Rhodopseudomonas palustris HaA2: one gene and its partner. The main gene of each other region encodes a partner of the protein of the gene in region 2 in a complex. Links are inferred from orthologs where the notes say so. Each region holds a gene or a part of one and is shown on either strand. Other genes may lie near its edges.

Region 1 (4,405 bases), 2.5 Mb from region 2 along the record:
GATGCAGGCAGCGCCGCTTCAGCGCGTCGGACAGGTCGCGCTCGCCGTTCGAGGTCAAGAGTACCAGCGGCTTCACCACCGCGCGGATGGTGCCGAGTTCGGGAATCGAGACCTGGTAGTCGGACAGGATTTCCAGCAGCAGCGATTCGAATTCGGCATCCGACTTGTCGATCTCGTCGACCAGCAGCACGCAGCCATTGGGTTGCTCCAGCGCCTGCAGCAACGGGCGCGGCTCGACGAATTCCTTGGAGAAGAACACGTCGCCGAAATCATGCAGCCGGTCGAGCGCGCCCGCCAGCGTCTCGGCGCCGCCGAGCACTTCGCCGAGCTTGTCCTTGAGAATCTGGGTGTAGAGCAACTGCTTGGCGTATTTCCACTCGTACAGCGCCTTGGCCTCGTCGAGGCCTTCGTAGCACTGCATCCGGATCATCCGCAGCCCGCGCCAGGCCGCCAGCGCCTTGGCGAGTTCGGTCTTACCGACGCCGGCCGGGCCTTCGACCAGGATCGGCTTCTCGATCTTCTCGGCGAGATACACCGCGGTCGCAATCTGCCGGCTGGCGATGTAGCCGACCGATGCGAGGCCCGCGGTGACGGCGTCGATGGAGGAGGTCGGCAGATGTGTGGTCATTCGCGTCGTGCGCTCCAGAGAGATTGGCCGAGAGTGATCTGCCGCTGCTTGCGCGGCTCGCGCGCGACATTGGCGAGGACGTCGAAACCAGCCAGCGCGCGGCTGATGCGGTCGTCGGTCCGCGCCACGGCGAAATGCGCGCGAACGTCGTCGACGATGCTGCCGGCCAGCGCGCGGATGCCGATCAGGCGCGCCGGCACCGGCGGCGTACCGTCGTCGAGCGACAGCACGGCGGCGCGGCTCGCGGTCTCGATCAGCGCGACTTGCCCTTTGAGACGCCCGAGCCGCAGCGCGTGGTCCTCGCTCGGCTCGATTTGCGCGGCGATCGCCCGCAGCAGCCACGCCAGAAAGCCGGCGGTGGTCGCGGTGCCGACGGTGTCCTCGATGTCGCGAAACGGCAGCGCCATCGCCGGATAGGCGTCGCGCGCGCCGCCGATCCGCGCCGAGGCCGGCACGACGCAATTGTCCAGCGTGAGCTCGCAATGCGACGCCGGCGCCAGCACGTCGAGCGACGGCATCGGCGTGATGGTCAGCCCCGGCGTATCGCGCGGCACGGCGAACAGGCCGTAGCGCTTGCGACCGTCCTCGATCGCGACGATCGCCAGCACCAGGAAGAGGTCGGCGACCGGGCCGTTGGTGATCCAGGCCTTGCGGCCGCTGATCGCGAAACTGTCGCCCTGCGGCTCGGCGGCGGTCTGCAGATGTTTCGGATGCGCGCCGGCACCGGGCTCGGAGATCGCCACCGCGGCCCAGCAATCGCCCGTAGCGATGCGCGGTAGCAGATCACTGCGCTGCGCGTCGTCGGAAAAGCCGGCGATGAAGAACCGCGCGATCAGTTGCCGCCCGGCGAAGGCTGTGGCCAGGCCGAGTTCCCCGGTCGCCGCGGCCATCGCCTGCTCGGCAACTGCGATCGCCGTAAAACTATCCAGCGATGCGTCACCGCCCGGCAGTCCGATCCGGAACAGGCCCGCGCGACGCATCGCGCCGAACGGATCCGCGCGGCGCTCGGTGGCGTCGATCGCACGCCAGCGCTGGGTGATTTCGCCGACGGCCTGGCTGGCGTTTTGCAGCATGAAAAGGGACCGATTGTGGTTGTCCGGAGCGAAAGGTCACCTTGCTGTCTAGAATAACCCGGCCGCCGTCGCGAGCGGATTCTTCCATTCCGTCGAACGGAATGGCACGGCCGTTTCGTTGCGGAGTCGCTTGCACAATGCGTCTCTGAACCATGCCTGCCCCAACGAAAACATCGGCCGGGTTCGCCGGCCGATTTTCGTGAGCATGATGTGTAGTACAGCTACACCGCGTGAACGGACGCTTCGCGCTCCCAGAACCGCAATTTGCCGCAGAGCTTGATGAAGCGCTCGGCATCCGCCGGCTTGCTCAAGGCGAGGAAGCCTCCGTCCGGTTCGACGCCGGCCTTGTAGAGCAGCGGCTGCGCGGTGTCGACATAGGCGATGAACTTGGCGTGCGCGAAGGCGTCGGCGACGAAGTCGCGTGCCGTCGCCTCGCCCTGCAGCAGCGCCGCGCCCTCTTCGGAGACGAGGATCGCGACCGCGTCATACAGGACGGACGGCCCGCCATTGATCTTCTGCTTGGCGGGCATCCGCTCGCCATCTGAAGTTTCGAATCCGCCGACCTTCGGCGCCACGAGTTCGATCAGCACATCGTGCTTCGCGGCTGCGGCCTGCAGCGCCGCGAGCAGCTTGGCATCGGTACCGTCGCTGACCAGCACGCCGATCTTGCGGCCCGAGAAGTCCTTCGGTCCGTTCATCAGGATGCTGAGCGCGGGCGACGGCTCGAGATCGGCGATGATCTCGCGTGCCGGTTCGGCAGCGTCCGGCACGTCCATGCCGAGTCCGTCGGCGACCATTGCGGCGAGACCTTCATCGACATTGACCAGATGCGACAGCACGCGCGTGCGGATGTCGGGCCGCTCGACCTTGCTCAGTTCGAAGACAAATGCATCCTTGATGTGGGTCTGCTCGATGTCGGTCTGGCTGATGTAGAACTGCCGCGCCTGGCTGTAGTGATCGGCGAATAATTCGGCGCGCGCGCGCCGCTTCTCGCCGGTGATTTCTTCCGGAAAAGTCTGGAAGCCCTTCGGCGTCTCGCGCGGTCCGCCCTCGGCGCCCCACGAATTCGGCTCGTAGTTGGCGCGGCCCTTGGGATTGTTCAGCGTCATATGCCCGTCCTGCTGGAAGGTGTGGAAGGGGCACTTCGGCGCGTTGATCGGCAGGTCGTTGAAGTTCGGGCTGCCGAGCCGCTTCAATTGCGTGTCGAGATAGGAGAAGTTGCGGCCCTGCAGCAGCGGATCGTTGGTGAAGTCGATGCCGGGGACGATGTTGCCGGTTTGGAACGCGACTTGCTCGGTCTCGTTGAAGAAATTGTCGACGGTGCGGTCCAGCACCAGCCGGCCGACGCGACGGATCGGCACCAGCTCTTCCGGGATGATCTTGGTGGCGTCGAGAATGTCGAAGTCGAATTCGTCCGCGAAGGCGTCGTCGAACAGTTGCAGGCCGAGCTCCCATTCCGGGTAGTTGCCGGTCTGGATCGCGTCCCACAGATCCCGGCGATGGAAATCCGGATCGGCGCCGTTGAGCTTCACCGCCTCGTTCCAGGCGACCGATTGGAGGCCGAGCTTGGGCTTCCAGTGGAACTTGACGTAGGTGGACTTGCCGTCGGCATTGATCAGCCGGAAGCTGTGCACGCCGAAACCTTCCATGAAGCGGAACGAACGCGGGATGGTGCGATCGGACATGATCCACAGCGCCATGTGGATCGATTCCGGCATCAGCGAGATGAAGTCCCAGAAATTGTCGTGCGCGGTCTGCGCCTGCGGAAAGCCGCGGTCGGGCTCCTGCTTGGCGGCGTGGATCAGGTCCGGAAACTTGATCGCATCCTGGATGAAGAACACCGGGATGTTGTTGCCGACCAGGTCCCAATTGCCTTCCTTGGTGTAGAACTTGACCGCGAAGCCGCGCACGTCGCGGGCCAGATCCGCCGAGCCCTTGTTGCCGGCGACCGTCGAGAACCGCACGAACACCGGCGTCTTCTCGCCGGCGCGCTGGAAGATGTCGGCGCGGGTGATATCGGCCAATGATTCATAGGCCTCGAAGAAGCCGTGCGCGCCGAAGCCGCGGGCATGCACCACGCGCTCCGGAATCCGCTCGTGATCGAAGTGGAAGATCTTCTCGCGGAAGTGAGAATCCTCCATCAGCGTCGGCCCGCGCAGGCCGAGCTTCAGACTGTTCTGATCGTCGCTGACCGGAACACCCTGGCGGGTGGTCAGGACCGGCGTCTTGCCGCCGGCGACCTGATGGGTCTCGCCGCCCTGGCCGCGCTGGATACTGGCATCGGCGATGGTCGCGGAGGTCGTATCGGAATTCTTGGGGGAGGACTTCTTGGTAGCCATGGGGCCTCTGGCGCTGCCGGTGGTCCGGCGCGTGCATGATGGAAGGGACGCGCGGAGCTGCCGAGGACGTGGCTTCGACGGGAAGAGCGCCACGCGCAGGCCGCGCGGTGTTGACGAGCATTGCGCGAATTCGTTCCCGCGCCTGCGGGATCCCCGTCGGCGAACGCATGGAGGTTCCGTGCCGCAAGGCGGTCGCGTCGGCATGGTGATGACGTCTGAATCGACCGACCAAGTCGGGCGGGCGGATCGCCGCCGCCGTCGACTACTCGGCCGGCGGCCGCAGCGCTTCCACGGCCGCGCGGACGTCCGGCGCGAGGCCTTCGCCGCCGGCGTCGAGATGCGCGACGATCGCCTTGCGCATCCGC
Region 2 (5,887 bases):
GATTTCCTCGCGACCCAACGCCGTCAGGCGCTGCAGCCGCAGATCGAGGATCGCCTTGGCCTGCTCGAACGACAGCCGCGCGGTGCCGTCCTCGTTGAGCTTGTGGCGCGGGTCGTCGATCAACGTGATCATCGCGGCGACGTCGGCCGCCGGCCAGTCGCGCGACATCAGGGTTTCGCGCGCCGTGTTCGGATCGGGCGAATTGCGGATGACGCGAATGATCTCGTCGATATTCGCCACCGCGATGGCGAGGCCGACCAAAATATGAGCGCGGTCGCGCGCCTTGTTCAGCAGATATTTGGTCCGCCGCGTGACCACCTGCTCGCGGAACGCGACGAACAGCGTCAGCAGATCCTTGAGGTTCATCAGTTGCGGACGGCCGGCGTCGAGCGCCACCATGTTGGCGCCGAAATTGGTCTGCAGTGGCGTGAAGCGGTAGAGCTGGTTCAGCACCACGTCCGGCACCGCGTCCCGCCGCAGCTCGATCACGACGCGGAAGCCGTCGCGGTCGGATTCATCGCGCAGATCGGAGATGCCCTCGATCTTCTTCTCGCGCACCAGATCGGCGATCCGCTCGACCATGGTGGCCTTGTTCACCTGGTAAGGGATCTCCGAGATGATGATCGCCTCGCGGTCCTTGCGGACCGTTTCGATCTCGACCTTGCCGCGCATCACGATCGAACCGCGGCCGGTGTGGTAGGCGAGACGAATGCCGGCGCGGCCGAGAATGATGCCGCCGGTCGGGAAGTCGGGGCCCGGGATGATGACGTTCAGATCGTCGATCGACAGCGCCGGATCGTCGATCAATGCGATACAGGCGTCGATCACCTCGCCGAGATTGTGCGGCGGAATGTTGGTCGCCATGCCGACGGCGATGCCGCCGGCGCCGTTGACCAGCAGGTTCGGGAACTTCGCCGGCAGCACCTGCGGCTCGTTGAACGAGCCGTCGTAGTTGTCCTGATAGTCGACGGTGTCCTTGTCGAGATCGTCGAGCAGCAATTGCGCGATCTTGGTCAGGCGCGATTCGGTGTATCGCATCGCGGCCGGCGCGTCGCCGTCGACCGAGCCGAAATTGCCCTGACCGTCGATCAGCGGCACGCGCATGGAAAAGTCCTGCGCCATGCGCACCATCGCGTCGTACACCGACTGGTCGCCGTGCGGGTGATACTTACCGATGACGTCGCCGACGGTGCGCGCCGATTTGCGATACGGCTTGTTCCACTCGAATCCGTTCTCGTACATGCCGAAGAGAATCCGGCGATGCACCGGTTTCAATCCGTCGCGCGCATCCGGCAGCGCTCGCGCCACGATCACGCTCATCGCGTAATCGAGATAGCTGCGCTTCATCTCGTCGAGAATGGATACGGGGCGAATATCCGAGGGCGCCTGAGGCTCCCCGGGCTTCTCGTCGTCTTTGTCGGACAAGGGTGAGTTCCGGTCAGATTCTGATGCGAATCATATACCGCATCGAGGCCGCGCAAGCCACCCTCGCGGTCGCCTTTTCGCGGCTTTTTCCAGCCGATTTTCCAATGACTTAGCCGGAGTTTGGCTGGGCGCCCGAAGCGCCTTCCCGGATCGCCCCGAAACGTCGGCGGCGCGCCCCGATCAGTCCTCGCGCAGCACCGCGCCGAAGCGCTCGACGACGACGTCGCGCTTGGTCTCGTCGACCCGCACCGTCATGGCGTAGCGGCCGTCGCGCAGCTCCTTGGACAGCACCTCGGCGTTGCGATGCAGCCAGCTCACGCCGGCCCCGTCGGCGGCGTCGATGGTCAGGTCGAGCACCGAACGCCAGGCCGCCAGCCGCTGCTCGATCGCCAGCAACAGCTCGTCGACGCCCTCGCCGCTCACCGCCGACACCATGAAGCACGGGCGATCCTCGGACCGCCGCGCCGCGATGTTGCGCAGCTCTTCGCGCTGCTCCGGCTCGAAGCGGTCGATCTTGTTCCAGATTTCGAGGATGCGCCCGCCGTCGGCCTCGACGCCGAGCTGGCGCAGCACCGCGTCGACGTCGCGCTCCTGGGCCTCGGCATCTTCGTGCGAGATGTCGCGGACGTGCAGGATCAGATCGGCTTCCAGCACCTCCTCCAGCGTGGCGCGGAACGCCGCAACGAGTTGGGTCGGGAGGTTGGAAATGAAACCCACGGTGTCGGACAGCATCGCCTTGCCGCCGTGCGGCAAGGTCAAGGCGCGCAGCGTCGGGTCCAGCGTCGCGAACAGCATGTCGGCGGCCTGCACGTCGGCGCGGGTCAGCCGGTTGAACAGCGTCGACTTGCCGGCATTGGTGTAGCCGACCAGTGCGACGACGCGATACGGCACGCGCTGGCGGCCGGCGCGGTGCAGCCGCCGCGTCGCCTGCACCTTCTTCAGTTCGTTTTCGAGCCGCGAGATTCGATCGCCGATCAGCCGCCGGTCGGCCTCGATCTGGGTTTCGCCGGGGCCGCCCATGAAGCCGAAGCCGCCGCGCTGGCGTTCGAGATGGGTCCAGGATCGCACCAGCCGCGAGCGTTGATAGTTCAGATGCGCGAGTTCGACCTGCAGCGCGCCTTCCTTGGTCTTGGCGCGGCGGCCGAAGATCTCCAGGATCAGCCCGGTACGATCGAGCACCTTGGCGCTCCACGCCTTCTCCAGATTGCGCTGCTGGATCGGCGACAGCGCGCAATCCATCACCACGAGATCGGCCTCGTGGCCTTTGATGATGCCGAGGATCTCTTCGACCTTGCCCTTGCCGAGATAGGTCGCCGGGCGGATCTGACTGATCGGCGTCAGCACCGCCTCGGCGATCTCCAGATCGATGGCGCGCGCAAGCCCCGCCGCCTCGTCGAGGCGGGCGTCGCTGTCGCGCACGGCATTCATTCCGCCGGCATCGGGATCGGTCTTGCGGACACGAAGATACGGCCCGACGACGATTACCCGCCCGGTCTGGCCGTCTGTCGCCGACCGCGGCCGGTCGGCGCCCCCGTCAAAGCTGCGGGGTTCCAATCAGGACCTTCTCAAGCTGGAGAATCCTCGCCGCCTTCGAACAACTGGATCGGCGCGCCTGGCATAATCGTCGAAATCGCATGCTTGTAGACCAGCTGCGAATGACCATCGCGCCGCAGCAACAGGCAAAAATTATCGAACCAAGTGACAATGCCTTGCAATTTGACCCCGTTCACCAGGAAAATCGTCAAAGGAGTCTTGGTCTTTCGAACGTGGTTCAGGAAGGTGTCTTGTAGATTTTGTGCGCGGTCTGCCGCCATTTTTATTCCCGCAATTGGAATTGTCTTTTTTTGCCGCGGCGCGTCTCTCTGCGGAGCTTCACCTCGGTTGTCGGCCCCCCTGAGATCCCCCTCCGGAGGCTGACAAGGAGATTAGACGGCACGCGTGCTTGTTAGGCAAGCAGCTAAATCGGACGCCGTGCTGCGCGCGACACAAAATTCAGGAAAAGGCCGCAAATCGGTGAAACTGTTCGCGCAGGCGGCGGGCAACTGGGCCCGGCGTGCCACTTCCGATGGCATGGCCGTCGATCGCGACCACCGGCATCACGATCATGCTCGCCGCCGTGACGAAGGCCTCTGCTGCGTCGGCCGCCTCGGCGGGCGTGAACGGACGCTCCTCGAACCGGATCTGCAGCGCCTCCAGCGCCTCGATCAGCACGCCCCGGGTGATACCCGACAGAATCCCCGAGCTGTCGGGCCGGGTCACCACCCGCCCCTGCTTGGTGACGATCCAGGCATTGCTCGACGAGCCTTCGGTGACGAAGCCGTCGCCGTCGACATACCAGGCTTCGTAGGCGCCGGCTTCGCGTGCCGCCTGCTTCGCCAGCACATTCGGCAGCAGCGCGGTCGACTTGATGTCGACCCGCGGCCAGCGATTCTCCGGCACGGTGATCACCTTGATGCCGCGCGCCGCATTCTCCGCGCCCTTGGCCGGATTGATCGTGCGCGCGGTCACCACCAGACTGGGCTTCACACGGCTCAGCGGAAAACCGTGGTCCCGCCGCGCAACGCCGCGGCTGATCTGCAGATAGACGATCCCGAAGCGCACGCGATTACGCCGCACCACCTCGTGCAGGATCACAGCCAGCGACGACAGCGGCATCGGCAGCGCGATCCGCAATTCGCTCAGGGATCGCTGCAGCCGCGTCAGATGCCGCGGCATGTCGACCAGCCGGCCGTCGCGCACCTCGCAGACCTCGTAGACGCCGTCGGCAAACTGATAGCCGCGATCCTCGATGCTGACGCTGGCGTCGCGCATCTCCTGATAGCGGCCGTTCACATAGGCGATGCGCGACATCGAGCAATTCCGGTTGAGAGGTCAGAGAAAAACGATCAGCCGACGCCGAGCGCCTTGAGCTTGCGATGCAGCGCCGAGCGCTCCATGCCGACGAATTCGGCGGTGCGCGAGATGTTGCCGGAGAACCGGCTGATCTGCGCGATGAGGTAGTCGCGCTCGAACACCTCGCGGGCCTCGCGCAGCGGCAGCCCCATGATGTGCTCGCCATTGTTGCCGGTCGGCATCGTCGGCACCATCGAGCCGACGTCCTGCGGCAGCATGTCGGCGGTGATCACCGCATCCGGGCCGCCGCCGGCGAGGATCATCACCCGCTCGACATTGTTGCGGAGCTGACGGACGTTGCCCGGCCAGACATGCGACTGCAGCACGGCCATCGCATCCTGCCCGATCTGCCGCTTCGGCAGGCCGGTCGCTGCCGAAATCTGGTCCATGAAATACTCGATCAATTCGGGAATGTCCTCGCGCCGTTCCGACAGCGGCGGCACCCGGATCGGCACCACCGACAGCCGGTGATACAGGTCCTCGCGGAAGCGTCCCTCGGCGATCTCCTCTTCGAGATTGCGCGCCGTCGACGAGATGATGCGAACGTCGACATTGACCTTGGCGGTGCCGCCGGAGCGCTGGAAGGTCTGCTCGACCAGCACCCGCAGGATCTTGTTCTGGGTCTCGCGCGGCATGTCGGCGATTTCGTCGATGAACAGCGTGCCGCCATGGGCCTCTTCCAGCGCTCCCGCCTTGCGCGCGTGCTCGCCGTTCGGCTCGATGCCGAACAGCTCGACCTCCATCCGCTCCGGCGTGATCGCGGCGGCGTTGATCACCACGAACGGGCCATCGGCGCGGCCGGAGGCGTTGTGCAGCGTCCGCGCCGCGAGTTCCTTGCCGGCCCCCGACGGGCCGACGATCAGAATCCGGCTGTTGGCCTTGGCGGCGCGCTCGATGGTCTGGCGCAACTGGTTCATGCAGGCCGAGCGGCCCATCAGCGTCGAGGCCGACGGCGCCTGCTGCTTCAGTTCGCGCACCTCGCGTTTCAGCCGCGAGGTCTCCAGCGCACGCGTCGCGACCAGAAGCAGGCGGTCGGATTTGAACGGCTTCTCGATGAAGTCGTAGGCGCCGCGTTTGATCGCCGCCACCGCGGTCTCGATGTTGCCGTGGCCGGAGATCATCACCACCGGCACCTCGGCGTGCTCCTTCTTGATCTGCTCGAGCAACTGCAGGCCGTCGAGCTTGCTGCCCTGCAGCCAGATGTCGAGGAAGATCAAATTCGGACGCCGGTTCGCGATCTCCGCCAACGCGGAATCGCTGTCGCGCGCGGTGCGCGACGTGAAGCCTTCGTCCTCGAGAATGCCGGCGACGAGATCGCGGATATCCGCTTCGTCATCGACGATCAAAATGTCATTCGCCATTTGTCGAGCCTGTCATTCTAGCCGCTGTTCGCCGCTTCTATCTTCGGTTCGTTGCCGGCCTTGGCTTTTGGTTCACCGGCAGGCGGTGCCACGGGCTGTCCGGACATCGCAAATCGTAACCGCATCCACGCGCCACGTTGCCCGGGCCGGAAGTCGGATGCGTCGTTGAGTTCGATGCCGCCGCCATGATCGACCAGCACGCGCCCGAC

What was found. Proteins that work in one complex are often made in the same cells at the same time.
Region 1: the proteins of hfq (region 2) and RPB_RS03670 are in contact, whole or in part, in a crystal structure (PDB 3VU3), measured with the Escherichia coli proteins. The link is inferred for Rhodopseudomonas palustris HaA2 from one-to-one orthologs.

Annotation. Positions count from the first base shown.
Region 1 is NC_007778.1:806,846-811,250, forward strand. What follows is about bases 1,482-4,405. They hold RPB_RS03670 (catalase), read right to left. Parts: upstream 4,041-4,405; coding sequence 1,923-4,040; downstream 1,482-1,922. Other genes in these bases: RPB_RS03665 (acyl-CoA dehydrogenase family protein), read right to left, coding at 1,482-1,701; RPB_RS03675 (formate dehydrogenase subunit delta), read right to left, coding at 4,303-4,405. Also shown: RPB_RS03660 (AAA family ATPase), read right to left, coding at 1-628; more of RPB_RS03665, read right to left, coding at 625-1,481.
Region 2 is NC_007778.1:3,273,466-3,279,352, forward strand. Bases 1,616-4,538 are described here. They hold hfq (RNA chaperone Hfq), read right to left. Parts: upstream 3,240-4,538; coding sequence 2,991-3,239; downstream 1,616-2,990. Other genes in these bases: hflX (GTPase HflX), read right to left, coding at 1,616-2,979; RPB_RS14505 (D-amino-acid transaminase), read right to left, coding at 3,418-4,275; RPB_RS14510 (sigma-54-dependent transcriptional regulator), read right to left, coding at 4,311-4,538. Outside these bases: gyrA (DNA gyrase subunit A), read right to left, coding at 1-1,425; more of hflX, read right to left, coding at 1,606-1,615; more of RPB_RS14510, read right to left, coding at 4,539-5,678; RPB_RS14515 (sensor histidine kinase NtrY-like), read right to left, coding at 5,696-5,887. UniProt on the Escherichia coli protein: RNA chaperone that binds small regulatory RNA (sRNAs) and mRNAs to facilitate mRNA translational regulation in response to envelope stress, environmental stress and changes in metabolite concentrations.